DNA from 2 places in the Jeotgalibacillus aurantiacus genome. Region 2 is predicted to be linked to the other one. Evidence: riboswitches for the same ligand, from Rfam matches in the RefSeq annotation. Region 2 holds a riboswitch; the other holds the start of a gene.
What was found. Region 2 has a riboswitch for cobalamin ahead of H7968_RS03500 (ribonucleoside-diphosphate reductase subunit alpha). Riboswitches for the same ligand answer to the same signal wherever they lie in the genome.

Region 1: it holds a riboswitch for cobalamin, as region 2 does, so the genes downstream of both, H7968_RS01635 (ABC transporter substrate-binding protein) here and H7968_RS03500 (ribonucleoside-diphosphate reductase subunit alpha) in region 2, are expected to answer to the same signal.

What each region holds. Positions count from the first base shown of each region.
Region 1 covers NZ_JACNMS010000001.1:348,928-356,560, forward strand. The annotation lists gene H7968_RS01625 (adenosylcobinamide amidohydrolase) at 1-346, opposite strand, end outside; gene H7968_RS01630 (FecCD family ABC transporter permease) at 349-1,377, opposite strand; gene H7968_RS01635 (ABC transporter substrate-binding protein) at 1,361-2,329, opposite strand; cobalamin riboswitch at 2,713-2,899, opposite strand; gene H7968_RS01640 (ring-cleaving dioxygenase) at 3,171-4,145, opposite strand; gene H7968_RS01645 (bifunctional cystathionine gamma-lyase/homocysteine desulfhydrase) at 4,640-5,779, opposite strand; gene H7968_RS01650 (PLP-dependent cysteine synthase family protein) at 5,783-6,703, opposite strand; gene H7968_RS01655 (S-ribosylhomocysteine lyase) at 6,704-7,177, opposite strand; gene H7968_RS01660 (class I SAM-dependent methyltransferase) at 7,253-7,633, opposite strand, start outside.
Region 2 covers NZ_JACNMS010000001.1:752,041-759,673, reverse strand. The annotation lists gene H7968_RS03535 (carbohydrate ABC transporter permease) at 1-35, shown strand, start outside; gene H7968_RS03530 (carbohydrate ABC transporter permease) at 37-885, shown strand; gene H7968_RS03525 (LacI family DNA-binding transcriptional regulator) at 915-1,928, shown strand; gene H7968_RS03520 (alpha/beta family hydrolase) at 2,286-2,936, opposite strand; gene H7968_RS03515 (VOC family protein) at 2,933-3,310, opposite strand; gene H7968_RS03510 (alpha/beta fold hydrolase) at 3,423-4,067, shown strand; gene H7968_RS03505 (GNAT family N-acetyltransferase) at 4,515-5,045, opposite strand; cobalamin riboswitch at 5,312-5,490, shown strand; gene H7968_RS03500 (ribonucleoside-diphosphate reductase subunit alpha) at 5,641-7,633, shown strand, end outside.

The DNA.
Region 1 (7,633 bases), 400 kb from region 2:
CATCATGCTCGGTCCAAGGAGCAAACATCCCTTTTTGATGCGGATAGCGCCCCATCGCGACCGTTTCTCTCACAGTATAATCAAAAGCATGCTGATGCAGCTGCGGAAGAACCGCCACTTCCCGAGCCAGCTGCTTGGCAGAATAAGCGCTCAGCGGTTTTTCCTTATAGTGTACGGACCCTTCTCTGCAAGGGAGAAGACCGCTGATCATTTTCATCAGGGTTGTTTTCCCGCTTCCATTTGGACCGAGAATACCGAGTATCTCCTGTTTTTGCAGCTCAAAAGAAACGTTTTTCACCACGTCGTGCTCTCCGTATCCTCCGCTTACTCCTGTTGCCTTCAGCATGGCTATCCTCTTCTTTCTTTGCGTTTTTGCAGTAAAATCAGTCCAAATACCGGAGCACCAAGCAGTGCTGTAATCACGCCGATCGGCAGCTCTGTCGGTGCCACAACCGTTCTCGCGATCAAATCACATAAGATCAAAAGACTGGCCCCATTTAAAATGGATAACGGCAGCACATGACGGTGATCCGAGCCGGCTGCCATCCGCACCATATGCGGGACCACGAGTCCGACAAAGCCGATCGTTCCGGATACCGCAACGGCTGCCCCGGTTAAAATCGACCCTGACGCCAGCACTACATACTTTCTAACCTGTACATTGACGCCTAAATGATGGGCCCGGTCCTCACCAAACGCCATCGCATTTAACTCACGGGCATTCCACATAAGTAAAAGGGAGCCGATGATAAAAAATGGCGCAATCAATTGGATATAGTCCCAGCCCCTCATCGATACGCTGCCAAGGAGCCACGTAATAATCTGCCGCAGTTCGTCACCTGTCAATGCGATCATGAGTGATAAAATCGAGCCGAGAAACGAGCTGAAAATAATGCCGGTCAGAATGATCGTCTCCATTTTCATCGATTTCTCGACAAACCGGGCAAATCCGAGCACTGCAATAAGGGTTAAAAGTGCTGCGGCAACACTGACAACCGGCAGGGTAAAGCCGCCTAAACCCGGAATCGTGATCCCGAGGAAAATGACGGCTACCGCTCCGACTGATGCGCCTGAGGAAACCCCAAGCGTATAAGGATCAGCCAATGGATTTTTGAGCAGTCCCTGAAATGATGCCCCCGCAATCGCAAGGGACGCGCCAACAAGTCCCGCCAGCACCACACGTGGAAATCGGATATCCAGCACAATCGAGCTGAACATCGGATCCAGGCTCCCCCGATCGCCAGCACCTGCAAAAATCCTGAACATTTCATTAAAAGGGACCTGGACAGACCCGACTGTAATCGCAAGGGTAAAGGCGACTATCAGAAGAACGATTGACAGGATGTAGCCGAGCGCGATCTTACTCTGCGAAAACATCAGGGTAAATCGCTTCTGCAAGCGCCTGCGTTCCTTCAACTAATCTTGGGCCTGAACGGTTCACCGGATCAGATGGCACAACATGAAGATCCTCATTTTGCACAGCAGCTACTTCACTGAAACCTCCGTGACCCATCCATTGACCAATCGGATCCTCAACAAATTCACCATATGTTAACACAACTGTTTCAGGATTTCGGCTGACAATTTCCTCTTCAGACAGCATCACAAACCCTTCCTGATCAGCTGCCACATTATCCGCATTAATCAGATCGAGCATTTCCTGCATAAACGTGTTGTTACCTGCTACATAAACCTCAGGCAGACCTGATACATCAACCAGCACCTGCTTGCGGTCTTCTTCAGAAATCGCTGATGCCTTTTCAGCAATTTCGTCAAAACCTGCCTGCATATCAGCCACAATCTGCTCAGCTTCGTCCGTCGTTCCAGTAACCTGACCAATCATTTCAATCGTGTCATACACCTGCTCAAAATCCGTTGCGTTTTCAATCACCACAACCGGAATGCCTGCATCCTTAATCTGCTGGAGTCCTTCTGCCGCTCCTGCATTTGAATCGTGCGCTAACACTACGTCCGGCTGCAGTGAAATGATCTTCTCTACATTAAATTCAAGACCGCCGATTTTCTCCACTTCAAGCGCTGCTTCCGGATAATTATCGTAATCGGACACGCCGACAATTTCTTCATCTAAACCAAGTGCAAAGGCGATTTCTGTGTTACTTGGGATCATGGATACGATCGCGTCCGGCTGTTCTTCAATGGTGATGTCTTCACCGGTTGCGTCTGTCACCGTGACAGGGAATGCTGATTCCTCTCCTGCCGTTTCTTCCTGAGGTTCTTCATTTGTCTCAGGCTGTGTTTCGTCTTGTGTTTCCTGTGAGCAGGCGGCTAAAAGTCCTGCTGCGAGTAAAATACTGAACCATTTCTTCATTGCTTTTTCCCCCGAATCTTTTTATGTACGGACAACTCAGCAGTTTATCTAAGAACCGTGCCGGAAATCCACTCGCTTTCCGCGGGGGAGGCGGTGAGCCTCTTCAAGCCTCCGGCTTTTCAGAGTCTCACCAGCCTGCCCACTCCCGCAGGAGTCTCGCAGATTTCCGGCACTAATGATTTGAGTCACTGCTACAATTATCCAGAAGTATTTCTCTGTTTACCGCAGAAGCTGATTCTTGACTAAGCACAAATCAAACAGGAGCGGATTTCAAAGAAAATAAAAAAACATCTCACCAGGAGATGCAGGGTTGCAGGAAATGCCGTTTGCTGCAAAGGAGTCAAACGGGAGCCGCAACACCAACCTATCCTCGTAGGTATACATGGTGTAATGGAATCAAGGCAGGTCTCCTGGCTCATGACTATTGCACTTTGCCCCTTCCCATAGCGTCTAGGCTACAGTGGTATTGGCAAATCGCAGTCATTTACAGTGGCGGGACCGCGCTGGAGTTGCACCAGCTTCCCTTTTAACTGATCATTGATGATCAGCACCTTTATCCGTCCATATCGAAATGTTTTTCCAAGACCTATTATAGCATTGAAGGATTGTGAGATTGCAAGAAGTTTTTGGGAGAGGAAGGGCGGGCGGGGGGATTTGACCACTTTTTAGGGTTATTCGACCACTCTTTTAGGTTATTTGACCACTCTTTCGGATGATTTAACCACTTTTTTCAATGATTCAACCACTTTCTCCACTTATTTAACCACTCTCTCCGCAAAAGCTGTCACTTTTGCGGAAAGAAAAAACGCTAAACGGAGTCAGGCTCCATTTAGCGTATAAATTATTGTTTAATTTCAAGCGGGCGAAGACGGGCTTCGATTTGTTCGCGGCGTGGCTCAAGGAATGGTGGCAGTGCAAGTCCTTCACCAAGATGCTCCATATCCTCGTCTGTTGCAAAGCCCGGCTCGTCGGTTGCAAGCTCAAACAGAATACCGTTTGGTTCACGGAAGTAAATGCTGCGGAAGTAATAGCGATCCACTTCGCCTGACGTTACAAGGTTGAAGCTGCGGATGCGCTCATCCCACTTCTCATATTCTTCATAAGTCGGAATGCGGAATGCCACGTGGTGCACACTGCCGCGACCCGGGCGCTCTGGCGGAAGATCCGGACGCTCTTCAATGTGGACCTCTGCCCCCGTACCACCTTCAGCAACAGACATGACCTGAATAGCCGGAAGCTCTGCACCTGTGCGGTTTGGATATTCCCCTACCTTTTTAAAGCCGAGCACTTTCTCTAACACATCAATCGTTTTCTGCGATTTGCGGACTGTCAGCGTAACCGGCCCAAGCCCGACAATGGCGTGCTCTTCCGGAATGCCAGCACCTGTCCATGGTACTCCCGCTGCCACACCTTGTTCCCCGTTATCAGCGACAAGCATCAGGCGGGAGCCTTCCTCATCTTCAAAATAAAGCGTATCGCGCCCTGCACGCTTTTCAATCTCATCATGCTTAACGTGAAGCTCCTCAAAACGATTTTTCCAGTAATGAAGAGAGTCCGTTGTCGGTACGCGGAAGGCGGTGTTTGAAATGCTTGAAACACCTGGATACGTGCGGCTCGCCATTGGGATATCAAAATACGTCATATCCGTCCCAGGACTGCCTACTGCATCCGCATAAAATAAGTGGTAAGAAGATGTATCATCCTGATTAACAGTGCGCTTTACAAGGCGCATACCTAATACATTTGTGAAAAAGTGATGGTTCTTTTCAGCAGATCCGGTGATCGCTGAAACGTGATGAATTCCTGTTACATTCATGTCGTCCACTCCTTTTATCTCGAAACTGAGATATTTCTTATTTTCATTGTAAATCATCTGGATCGGATTAGCAATGATAATATCTCGAATTCGAGATATTTTACGTTGAGCATTGCTATAGTAAGGTTTATGGGCTTTTTTAATGCAGCATCAGGATGACGCGGAGACGTACGAATTGGTTGTGACAGGACAGAATTCGCGGCAAACAGGGGTTTAATGGAGTGACGGAAATATATACTGGAGTGATTGAATTAAAGTCTGGAGTGAGGGAATCTGCATGCCCTATTGAAGGAATCTTTGGCGATTAAGAGGTGATTGATGGAGTGATTTTTTCAAAAGAAGGAATTCCAAAATGGAACCATTGAATTAATTTTTGAAACGAATGAATAACCAACGGAAGTGATGGAATCAATCCCACCGCTCCTACCATTCTCCCAAGCTCCACCTAAACTCAACACACAAAAAGCCGGAGCACCAGGCCCCGACTCTCTTTATTAATCTTCCAATGCCTGCTCCAGGTCAGCCAGAAGGTCTTCTATATCTTCAATTCCTACTGAAATACGTACGAGCCCATCTGTAATGCCAAGCTCTGCGCGGCGTTCTGCGGGGATGGATGCATGTGTCATGCGTGCAGGTACAGAGATGAGACTCTCTACTGCCCCAAGACTTTCAGCAAGCGTGAAGTATTTTACTTTTTCAAGCACACGCGCTGCTTTTTCACCACTGCCTACGTCAAATGAGATCATCCCACCGAAGCCGCGTGACTGTTTTGCTGCTGTCTCATGGCCCGGATGTGATTTGATTCCCGGATAATGAATCGTTGATACACCTTCGTGACGTTCAAGGAACGAAACGATTTCTTTCGCATTCACTTCATGCTCTTCCATACGAAGTCCAAGTGTCTTAATTCCGCGGATCAATAGCCATGAATCCTGTGGTCCGAGGATCGCACCAACTGAGTTTTGTACAAAGTGCACGCGCTCAGCAAGCTCAAGCGAATTTACCACAACTAATCCTGCTACCACATCACTGTGTCCGCCAAGATATTTTGTTGCGCTGTGAAGCACAATATCTGCACCGTGGTCAATCGGCGTCTGCCAGTATGGTGTTGTAAAAGTATTATCTACAATGGTCAGCAGACCGTGCTCTTTTGCCACTGCTGAAACAGCTGCGATATCCGTTACCTTTAACAGCGGGTTTGTAGGTGTTTCGATAAATACTGCTTTTGTATTTTCCTGAATTGCATTTTTTACATTCTCAGGGTTGCTCGTATCAACAAACGTCGAGTCAATGCCCATTCGGTTCAGCACTTTGGTCATAACGCGGTATGTTCCGCCGTAAACGTCGTCTGTTAACACAACGTGTGAGCCTGAATCAAATAGCATCATGACAGAGCTGATCGCAGCCATTCCTGAGCCGAATGCAAATCCTGCATAGCCGTTTTCAAGATCCTTGATTAGTTCTTCAAGTGCGTGACGGGTCGGGTTGCCTGTACGGGAATATTCGTACCCTTGACGAAGTCCGCCAATACCGTCCTGCTTATACGTACTTACCTGATAAATCGGTGTTGATACTGCGCCAGTTGCCTGGTCTCCGACGATACCGCCGTGAATTAATTTCGTTTTTGGTTTCATGTTTTAATCACCCTTATAAATATTCTGGCTGAGATAACGCTCACTGCTGTCTGCAAAAATTGTGACGATATGACTTCCCTCTTTAGCGGTTTCAGCTTCTTTCAGGGCAGCATAAAACGCGGCGCCTGCTGAGCTTCCGACTAAAAGACCTTCTTTGGCAGCAAGCTCCTTCACCCAGTAAAATGCATTTGTATCATAAACCGTATGTACCGCATCAAAATAGGCACGGTCCATGTAATCCGGTAAAAATTCCATTCCAATTCCTTCTGTCCGGTGAGGTCCGGCTTCCCCACCGTTGATCGTAGAGCCCTCAGGTTCAACAATCACCGTTTTCACATCAGGGTTCTGATCCTTTAAATAGCGCGCGTTCCCCATAAAAGTTCCGCCTGTTCCTGCGCCGGCGACAAAAATATCGACCTGACCATCCAGATCGCGCCAGATTTCAGGTCCCATCGTTTTGTAATACGTGTCAGGGTTTGCAGGATTGCCAAATTGGGCCGGTGAAAATGCACCATCGATTTCACGAACGAGCTCCTCCGCTTTGGCAATAGCGCCTTTCATGCCTTCTGCTGTCGGGGTATTGACGACTTCTGCGCCAAGTGCACGCATCAGCGTCTGCTTTTCCACACTGAACTTTTCAGGCACAACAAACATTACCCGGTACCCACGGCCAACTGCTGCGAGCGCAAGGCCGATTCCGGTGTTGCCGGCTGTCGGTTCAATAATCGTTCCGCCCGGCTTGAGCTCGCCGCGCGCAATGGCGTCAGCGAGCAGCTCCATGCCAAGACGGTCCTTTACACTGCCACCTGGATTAAAATATTCCAGCTTGGCAAAGATCCGGCATTGGTTTGGAATCGGAATGCCGGATATTTCAACGATTGGCGTGTTGCCAATCAGTTCCTGAACATTTTTCGCGACCTTCATTTACTGATCCTCGCCAAATACATCTTTCCACTCATCGCGTTTTGCCAGCATGTCAGTTGCGATTTCCTTCGCTCCTTCAAGGCTGTGGTTTGCAGCCCATCCGCACTGAACTTCGTTGCAGGCTGGTACTTCGTCTGCTTTCAGCACATCGTTAAGTGTTGCTTCAAGCACCGTTAAGATCTCATCGTAGTTATCATGGTTAATGACAGACAGATAGAATCCAGTCTGGCAGCCCATTGGTCCAATGTCGATGACGTTTGACATATGGTTGCGGATATTTTCAGCCATTAAGTGCTCAAGTGAATGAAGGCCATCCATCACCATATGTTCTTTATTCGGCTGCTTAAAACGGATATCATACTTGTGGATTTCATCGCCATTGTGACCTGTTGTAATTCCTACAAGTCTTACATATGGAGCCTTTACCTTTGTATGGTCCAGATTAAAGCTTTCTACGTTCATTTTCTTAGACATTTAGAATCTCTCCTTTGGATGCGTTATTTCCTCTATCTTACATGGTTTCAACCGCTCCTGTACAGGAATACCGGCTCACGCTTTAATCGCGTGGATCAGCCATGCGTATTCGTTCAGCTGTTTAAATGTAACGGCAAACCCTGCATCTGTGAAGAGTTTTTCCATCACAGGGACGGTTGTATAATACTCACGCTTTAAATCCTCAAGCAGATTATGATAGCCCTGCTCTTCAACCTTTTTCCACTGGGCAAACTTTGCTTCTTCATCTTTAAAGATTGTATCTGCAAATACGACCTGCCCGCCTTGCTGTAAAAGAGAGCCGTAAAGTGCAGCCGCTTTCGCTTTTTCGTCATCGGTTAAATGATGAAAAGCATATGTGCTCACAAAGGTGTCAACCGGCTTACCGTCCAGCGGAAATTCCATAAAGTCTCCATCTGCCAGATCAAGCTGCGGAAA
Region 2 (7,633 bases):
ACCGGCTTGGCCGCGGGAAAGCGAGGAAGGCATAAGATGAAAGCTATTACACCAACTCAGCCAAAACAACTGTCTAGAAAAGCGATCCTTTATTCCCTTTTGACATTTGCCGGACTGGTATCCCTGTTCCCATTCTACTGGATGTTTGTGATGGCAACACAGCCAAACCATGTCATCAACCAGACTCCGCCTGCATTACTGCCAGGATCGGAGCTGGTCACGAACTTTACGAATGTATTAGGCACCATTGATTTCTTCGGTGCAATGATGAACTCACTGATTGTATCCGTTTCTGTCACAGTGGGAAGTCTGTTTCTCTGTTCACTTGCCGGCTTTGCGTTTGCAAAGCTCCAATTTAAAGGACGCGATGCTTTATTCGTGCTCATTTTGATTACGATGATGATTCCTCCTCAGCTTGGGCTCATTCCGTCGTACTACATCATCAGTCAGCTTGGCTGGTTAAGTGACCTGAAGGCCATCATCGTCCCGGGCTTAATTAATGCTTTTGGTATCTTCTGGATGCGCCAGTACATTAAAGAGGCGATTCCTGATGAACTGATTGAAGCGGCAAGACTTGATGGCTGTTCAAACTTCCGTATTTACTGGAATGTTGTTACACCGGCGATTCTTCCTGCATTTGCAACACTTGGTATCATCGTTTTTATGAACGTATGGAACGACTTCCTGTGGCCGCTTGTTGTACTTCAGGACCAGTCAACTCATACGTTGCAGGTCGCATTACGTGCGTTGAGTGACTCCTATAATCGTGATTATGGTATGATATTATCAGGCACATTCTGGGCTACCGTGCCATTAATCATCGTCTTCCTGCTGTTCAACAAAGCCTTTATCAGCAGCCTTACACAAGGGGCGGTAAAGAGTTGAGTGTGCTGAAGACAGGGGAGTCTAGGCCAATGAAAGTAACCATTAAAGATATTGCCAAATTAGCCGGTGTCTCTCAGGCAACGGTATCTAAAATTCTTAATAATTATCATGATGTTGGTCAGGAAACGAGGAAACGTGTCCTTGAAATTATGGCACAGGAAGGCTATCGTCCTTCCCAGTCCAGACTGCTTCAGGATAAAAAAACGAACGTGGTGGGCGTCGTCTTTGCCGGTAAGGTGAATGCGGACCTCACCCACCCCGTTTTTGTAGAAGTACTGAATGAATTCAAAAAAACCATTGGCCAGCTTGGCTACGATCTAGTCCTTTTTTCAAACGAACAGTTTTTTGAGGAAAAGGAGAATTATCTTGCACGCTGCCAGCATTTTCAGGTGGATGGGTGCCTGATCATTGCAGGTGACCAGATTGAATCCTCCGTATATGAGCTTGATATGAGCCCGATTCCTTGCGTAGGGGTTGATATCGAACTGAATGGACCTTTCTCAAGCTATGTCATGAGTGACAGCAACAGCATTGCAGCAAAAGTGGTTGAACACCTTTATTTAAACGGTCATCGGAAAATAGGCTACATCGGGGGAACAAACGGCTCCCTGATCGCTGATTCCAGATTGTCCGCTTTTCAAAAGACTCTTCAATATTACGGTCTTCCTGTTAAAGAAGACTGGATCTACGAAGGTGACTTCTTTGAAGACAGCGGTTACAAAGGAATGCACGAATTTCTTGATCTGGAAGACAGCCCAACAGCGGTCTTTGCGGTGTCAGACCTGATGGCTATCGGTGCGATGAAGGCTGTAAAAGAAAAAGGTCTGAGTGTACCTGAAGACATCTCCATTATCGGCTGTGATGATATCCTCCCTGCCCGTTATGTCGAACCCCCTTTGACAACGATCAGACAGGATAAAGAGAAGATGGGCAAAATGGCCGCCCATATTCTGCTCGATCTGATCAAAAACAGAATCGAGTCCAGCACAGTGGCCGTAGAACCAGAGCTCGTTGTAAGATGGACAACGACGAAAGTGGATTAACAAAAAGACGTGTGGCTTATGGCCGCACGTTTTTTTGTTGGTTGGATGATTGTATCGTGGCAGGAGGTCGTGATCAGTTATCGACAGATTCTTTCGCGCTATCAACAAAACTGGAGATGTTAACGACAGAAGTTATGGGCTGATCGACGTTAATTCTGGTGCTAATGACAATTAGTGCCTTCTGAAACAGGCTATCGACATAAACAACCATCCTAACGACATAAACAGGCTGCCTAGCGACAATAATAAACATTCGATCAACATTAAGCTCAAGGTTCGCTCATTCAGCAACATCAATCAAAACAAGGTCTGGTCGTTTTCGGATTAAACCATTTCTGCAAATGGATAGCTGAGGAGTCATGACTGCTGCAAAAATCTGACCAGGCTTTCCATCACCTGCTTTAGCACGTCAATAGATCCCAGCAAATCATCCTCATACTGCAGCGCGTGATCTGTTCCTGCGATCACCTCATTATTCACTAGCGGATTTCGTTCAATCGCTTCAGCTGCTTCAGGCGAATAACAGAAATCCTGATCACCGATGATCGAGAGACTCGGCCATTTTGTCTCTTCAAGGGCCTGTCTGACGAGCTCGCCATGAATAAGCGGCGTCATCCAGATGGCTTTTACATCACTCAATCGATTGAAATTGGATTCCTGAGCCATCATCATCGTTCCGATCGATTTCCCAACAATCAGGAGCGACCCGTCTTTTCTCAATTGTCCTACCTTTTCAAAAATAAGCTCCCCATCCTTCAGTACGGAAGAACGATATTCTTCATCTGACATACTATTGTATGGTTCTTTGTTGTAGGCGTAATCTGCAAGAATCACCTGATAGCCCTCTTTTACCAGCAAGTTAGTAGCGTAATGCATGAGTGGTGCCTGGATGGAATAGCCCGCACCCGGGAGGATCAGTGCTGTTCCTTTTGGTTCGTCAGACAGGCAGATTTCGGTTATATCAAGGTTTTGTCCAATTGAATTTTTGATCGTATGAACGTTTCTCATCTGCCGTTCTCCCATTCTAAAAACTCAAGCCGGTTTCCAAATGGGTCATCTACATAAAAGCGGATCGCTCCGGGAAGCCGGTCATCTGAAATGACAGGGTAACCTTGTTCCTCTAAATGAGCCTGAAGAAGTTGAATGTGTTCCATTTCAAAAGCAGGATGTGCTTTTCGCGCGGGTGAAAAATCCTTTTCAATACCAATGTGCAGCTGTTGTTTTCCGCATGCAAACCACACACCGCCGTTAGCTTTTAAGCTTTCAGGCTTTTCGATCTCAGGCAAACCGAGTACGCCGTGGAAAAACTCGCGCGCTGCTTCTTCGGAGTCAACAGGGGCAGCGAGCTGAATATGATCAATTTGCTTAAATGAGTAAGGCATGGTTTCATTCCTTTCTGTGTTACAGTTAATGTAATTGTAGTGCTCAAAGATTGATAAGAAAAGGTTTAATTATGAAAGGATTTCCATAAGTAATGGTTATCAGGGTGAAGAAATGGACAAACAGATTAAACAAAATCGTATTTTTCTGATCCACGGCTTTAATAAAGGGGCATCTGATATGTATCCATTGGAGCGTTCCCTTGCATCATTCGGCTATGACTGTCTGACATTGAACTACCCGCTCCGCTTTCATCCGTTTGAAGATGCGGCATCACACCTTAAGCAAATGCTTAATCGAGTACCTGATAGAGAGCAGGTCTTTTTAGTCGGGCACAGTACAGGCGGGCTTGTCATCAGAGACGTGCTGTCTGACCCTGGTTATGCAGCCAAGGTTATGAGAGCAGTCCTGATCGCTACACCGAGCCAGGGAAGTCAGCTGGCCCGGCATGCCCATCGCGTGCAGCCTTTCACGAGGATTTACAAAACCATTGCTTCTATTACACCTGAATTCGTCGGAACTTATGCGTTTAAGCCGGCTGATGTTGAAATGGGGTCCATTGCAGGGGACAGGTCCAACCTTTTCCTCGGTAAAATGATTAGAGAGCGCAATGACGGCCGCGTCGAAATGAGTTCCGTCTATGATCGGGGGTTAAAGGATTTTTTGATTCTGCCATACGGACATAAGGACATTCATCACAGAAGAGAAACTGCGGAATTCGTTCACCGGTTTTTGCAGACCGGGATGTTTGATGGGTGAAGGCCTTTTTGGGGTGCGAAGTCAGCAGGCTGGAATTCGTGTTAAGAAGACTCCCCAGTTGCCCGCGATCCTTGACTGCGTGATGAGTATTCGAGAATCGCGTCCAATCAGGTGCAGTTAGGGAATTGAAGGAATCATCTTCAGGAGTGAGGGAATCGGGACCTTGAAAAGAAGGAATCTGGAGATTGAATGAAGGAAATCATGTAGGTGGAAGGGCTAGTGAAGGAATAAAAATCTTAAAAGAAGGAATCGATTTCCGAAAAGAAGGATAAAAAATCCAGTAAGAAGGAAAAACTGCCCGAAGTGAAGGAATCCCGGCAACTCTCCACGCCCCGACACCACCGCCACAACGCCTGTGTCCCCGGAACCGCATCACCAGCAAACCTCTAGTTACCCGCGAAGCCGATCCGGCTTATCAAACCGTCCAGGCTTCGCGACCAACAATCTTTACCTGATCCATTCCTCGCGCAGCATCCCCATGCGGATCGAATCGAAATACTGACCGTCATGAAAACGCACTTTTCTAATACGTGCTTCCATTTGCATGCCAAGCTTTTCACCGACGCGGATCATCCGGTGGTTGCCGGACCAGGTTGTGTAGCCGACACGGACGAGTGGCAGCGTGTCAAACAGGTGACCGATCCAAAGGCGCAATGCGCGCGTGCCATAGCCTTTGCCCCAATGCACTTCCCGGTAAAAGGTGATCCCCATCTCAAGCCACTTTGACGGCTCATGCTCCCAGTAGTAAGTGACAGTTCCGTACACGTCCCCATTAATCTCAATCACCATAACATCCGGGGCATTCACGTATTGTTCCTTTTTCTTTAAAAATTCCTCATAAGTTTTCCTGTGATGCGGAAAATACGGTGCATCCCAGCGTTTCCATTCAGGCGTATCGCTTGAGAAAGCACCCTCCCAAATGACAGGTAAATCATGCTCCTCAACACGTCTTAATACAAGTTCGTTATCTATTAACATCATGTAATCTCCTTATTCATGAACTGATTTCATGTGCAGGACATTACAGCAGTTCCTGCACGTTTTTACTTTGTCATAGTCCCCTTATATACGTTTTTCATCATTATCATTCCTTTCTTAGTCGATGCGTTTATCTTACCATTATTTAGCTGTAAGAAGATCTTTTTTATCCATGAAAAAATATCGATTGCGTATTTTTGCATGATTAGGTATAGTGAAGATCATACAATATATAGAATTTTTATAACTAAATAACACAATATATTGTTACTACCAGTGAAAACGGTGCCCGTTAAGGGTTAAAAGGGAATCCGGTGTGAATCCGGAGCTGTTCCCGCAACTGTAAGCACGGACGATCTGTACAAGCCACTGTCTGTTAAAGATGGGAAGGGTGCAGAAAGGAAGATGTGTGAGCCAGGAGACCTGCCGTTTTTGCCGATTGTAAGCTTCTCCGGGAATAGAGAAGATGCAGCGGGAATAACAGGACGGGGATCCGTTTCTGTTCTCATTCACGTTGATATCTGCCTCGTTCTCCAAATAGGAGAGCGGGGCTTTTTATTTTCCGGTATTACTTCACGAAAGGGATGAAGATGTGATGACAAGTACCGTAACAGAAATGGAGCACGACATCAGGAGCCTGGCAGGAGAGCATGCAGGTCAACTGCTGGAAGCATTAAAGCGATTTAGCCAACCTTCACTTGATGAGGCAATAGGAGAAGCATTAAACAGAATCACCATGGATGAGCCGGGATGGACTTACACAGCTGCAAAGCTATTTTCTTTAAAGCTTTATGCACAGGCTGCACAATCAAGAGGATATGACGCGTCGGAACGTTATGGAGATTTTTATGGCTTAATCTCTCATTTAACGACGCTTGGCATTTACGACAAAAACCTCATGCATACTTATTCTAAAGAGGAAATTGATACGCTTGGCAGCCTGATTACACCTGAAAACGATCAGCTTTTTTCCTATATCGGATTGTTTTTATTAGCTGACCGCTATTTAGCAAAAGACTATGAGGGAAGGGTATTTGAACTTCCGCAGGAACGCTTTTTGATTATTGCGATGACGCTGATGCAGAAGGAACCTGTACATAAACGCCTCGATTTGATCCGTGAGGCATACTGGGCGATGTCGAATCTTTATATGACGGTGGCGACACCCACTTTATCAAATGCCGGTAAAAGCTACGGCCAGCTGTCATCTTGTTTTATTGATACAGTAGATGATTCGCTGGACGGCATTTATCTGAATAACTGGGATTCCGCACGTTTAAGTAAGGATGGCGGGGGACTGGGTGTTTATTTTGGAAAGGTGAGGGCGCTCGGCTCCGATATTAAACGGTTTAAAGGTAATTCTTCAGGGATTGTGCCGTGGATCCGCCTGTTAAATGATACGGCGGTCAGTGTCGATCAGCTTGGACAGCGTCAGGGCGCGGTGGCCGTTTATCTCGATGTGTTCCATAAAGACTTGATGAGCTTTCTTGAACTGAAGACAAACAATGGTGATGAGCGGCGTAAAGCTCATGATTTGTTTACAGGTGTCTGCATTCCGGATCTGTTTATGGAAAAGCTGCTCGAAAAGGATGAAGCGGGACGCAGTGTTGGTGAATGGCACCTGTTCTGTCCCCATCAGGTAAAGCAGGTGATGGGATGGAGGGACGAAAATGGACAGCCGCTTGGCCTGGAGGATTTTTATGATGAAGCAGACCACCGCTATTTTAAAGAAAAATATGAAGAGGCTGTACAGCATCCACTTCTTCCGAGAAAAACAGTCCGCGCGATGGATCTGATGGCAAAAATCATGATTGCCCAGCTGGAAACCGGAACGCCCTATTTGTTTTACAGAGATGAAGTGAATCGCCAGAATCCGAATAAGCACGTAAATGGCATTGGCAGGACATCGATTTACTGCAGCAATCTCTGCACAGAAATCGCACAGAATATGTCGCCAACCACAATTACAAAAGAATTTACAGACGAGGAAGGCAACATCGTGATTGTGAGAAAGCCGGGTGACTTTGTTGTATGCAACCTGTCATCTGTCAATCTGCCGCGTGCTGTAGAGGCGGATGTTCTTGAAAGGCTCATTCCGATCCAGCTGCGTATGCTTGATAATGTCATTGATCTGAACACGATTTCAGTTAAGCAGGCTACTCAGACGAACAAAAAATACCGCGCAGTCGGTCTGGGCACGTTCGGCTGGCATCACCTGCTGGCGAAAAAGGGGATTTACTGGGAGTCTGATGCGGCTGTAGTATACGCTGACAAACTTTACGAAGAGATCGCCTATTTAACGATCCGTGCATCAGCTGATTTGGCGGAAGAAAAAGGAGCTTATCATGCGTTTAAAGGTTCTGAATGGGAGACAGGCGCGTATTTCGAGCGTAGAGGTTATCAAAGTGAGCGCTGGAGAGCACTTCGTGAAAAATCGGCCAAAGGTCTACGGAACGGCTGGATGATGGCGGTCGCACCGAATTCCTCTACGGCTAAAATCGGTGGCTCGACGGACGGGATTGACCCGCTTTACGCTGTTGAATATGCAGAGGAAAAGAAGAACTTTAAATTCACCGTTACCGCACCGG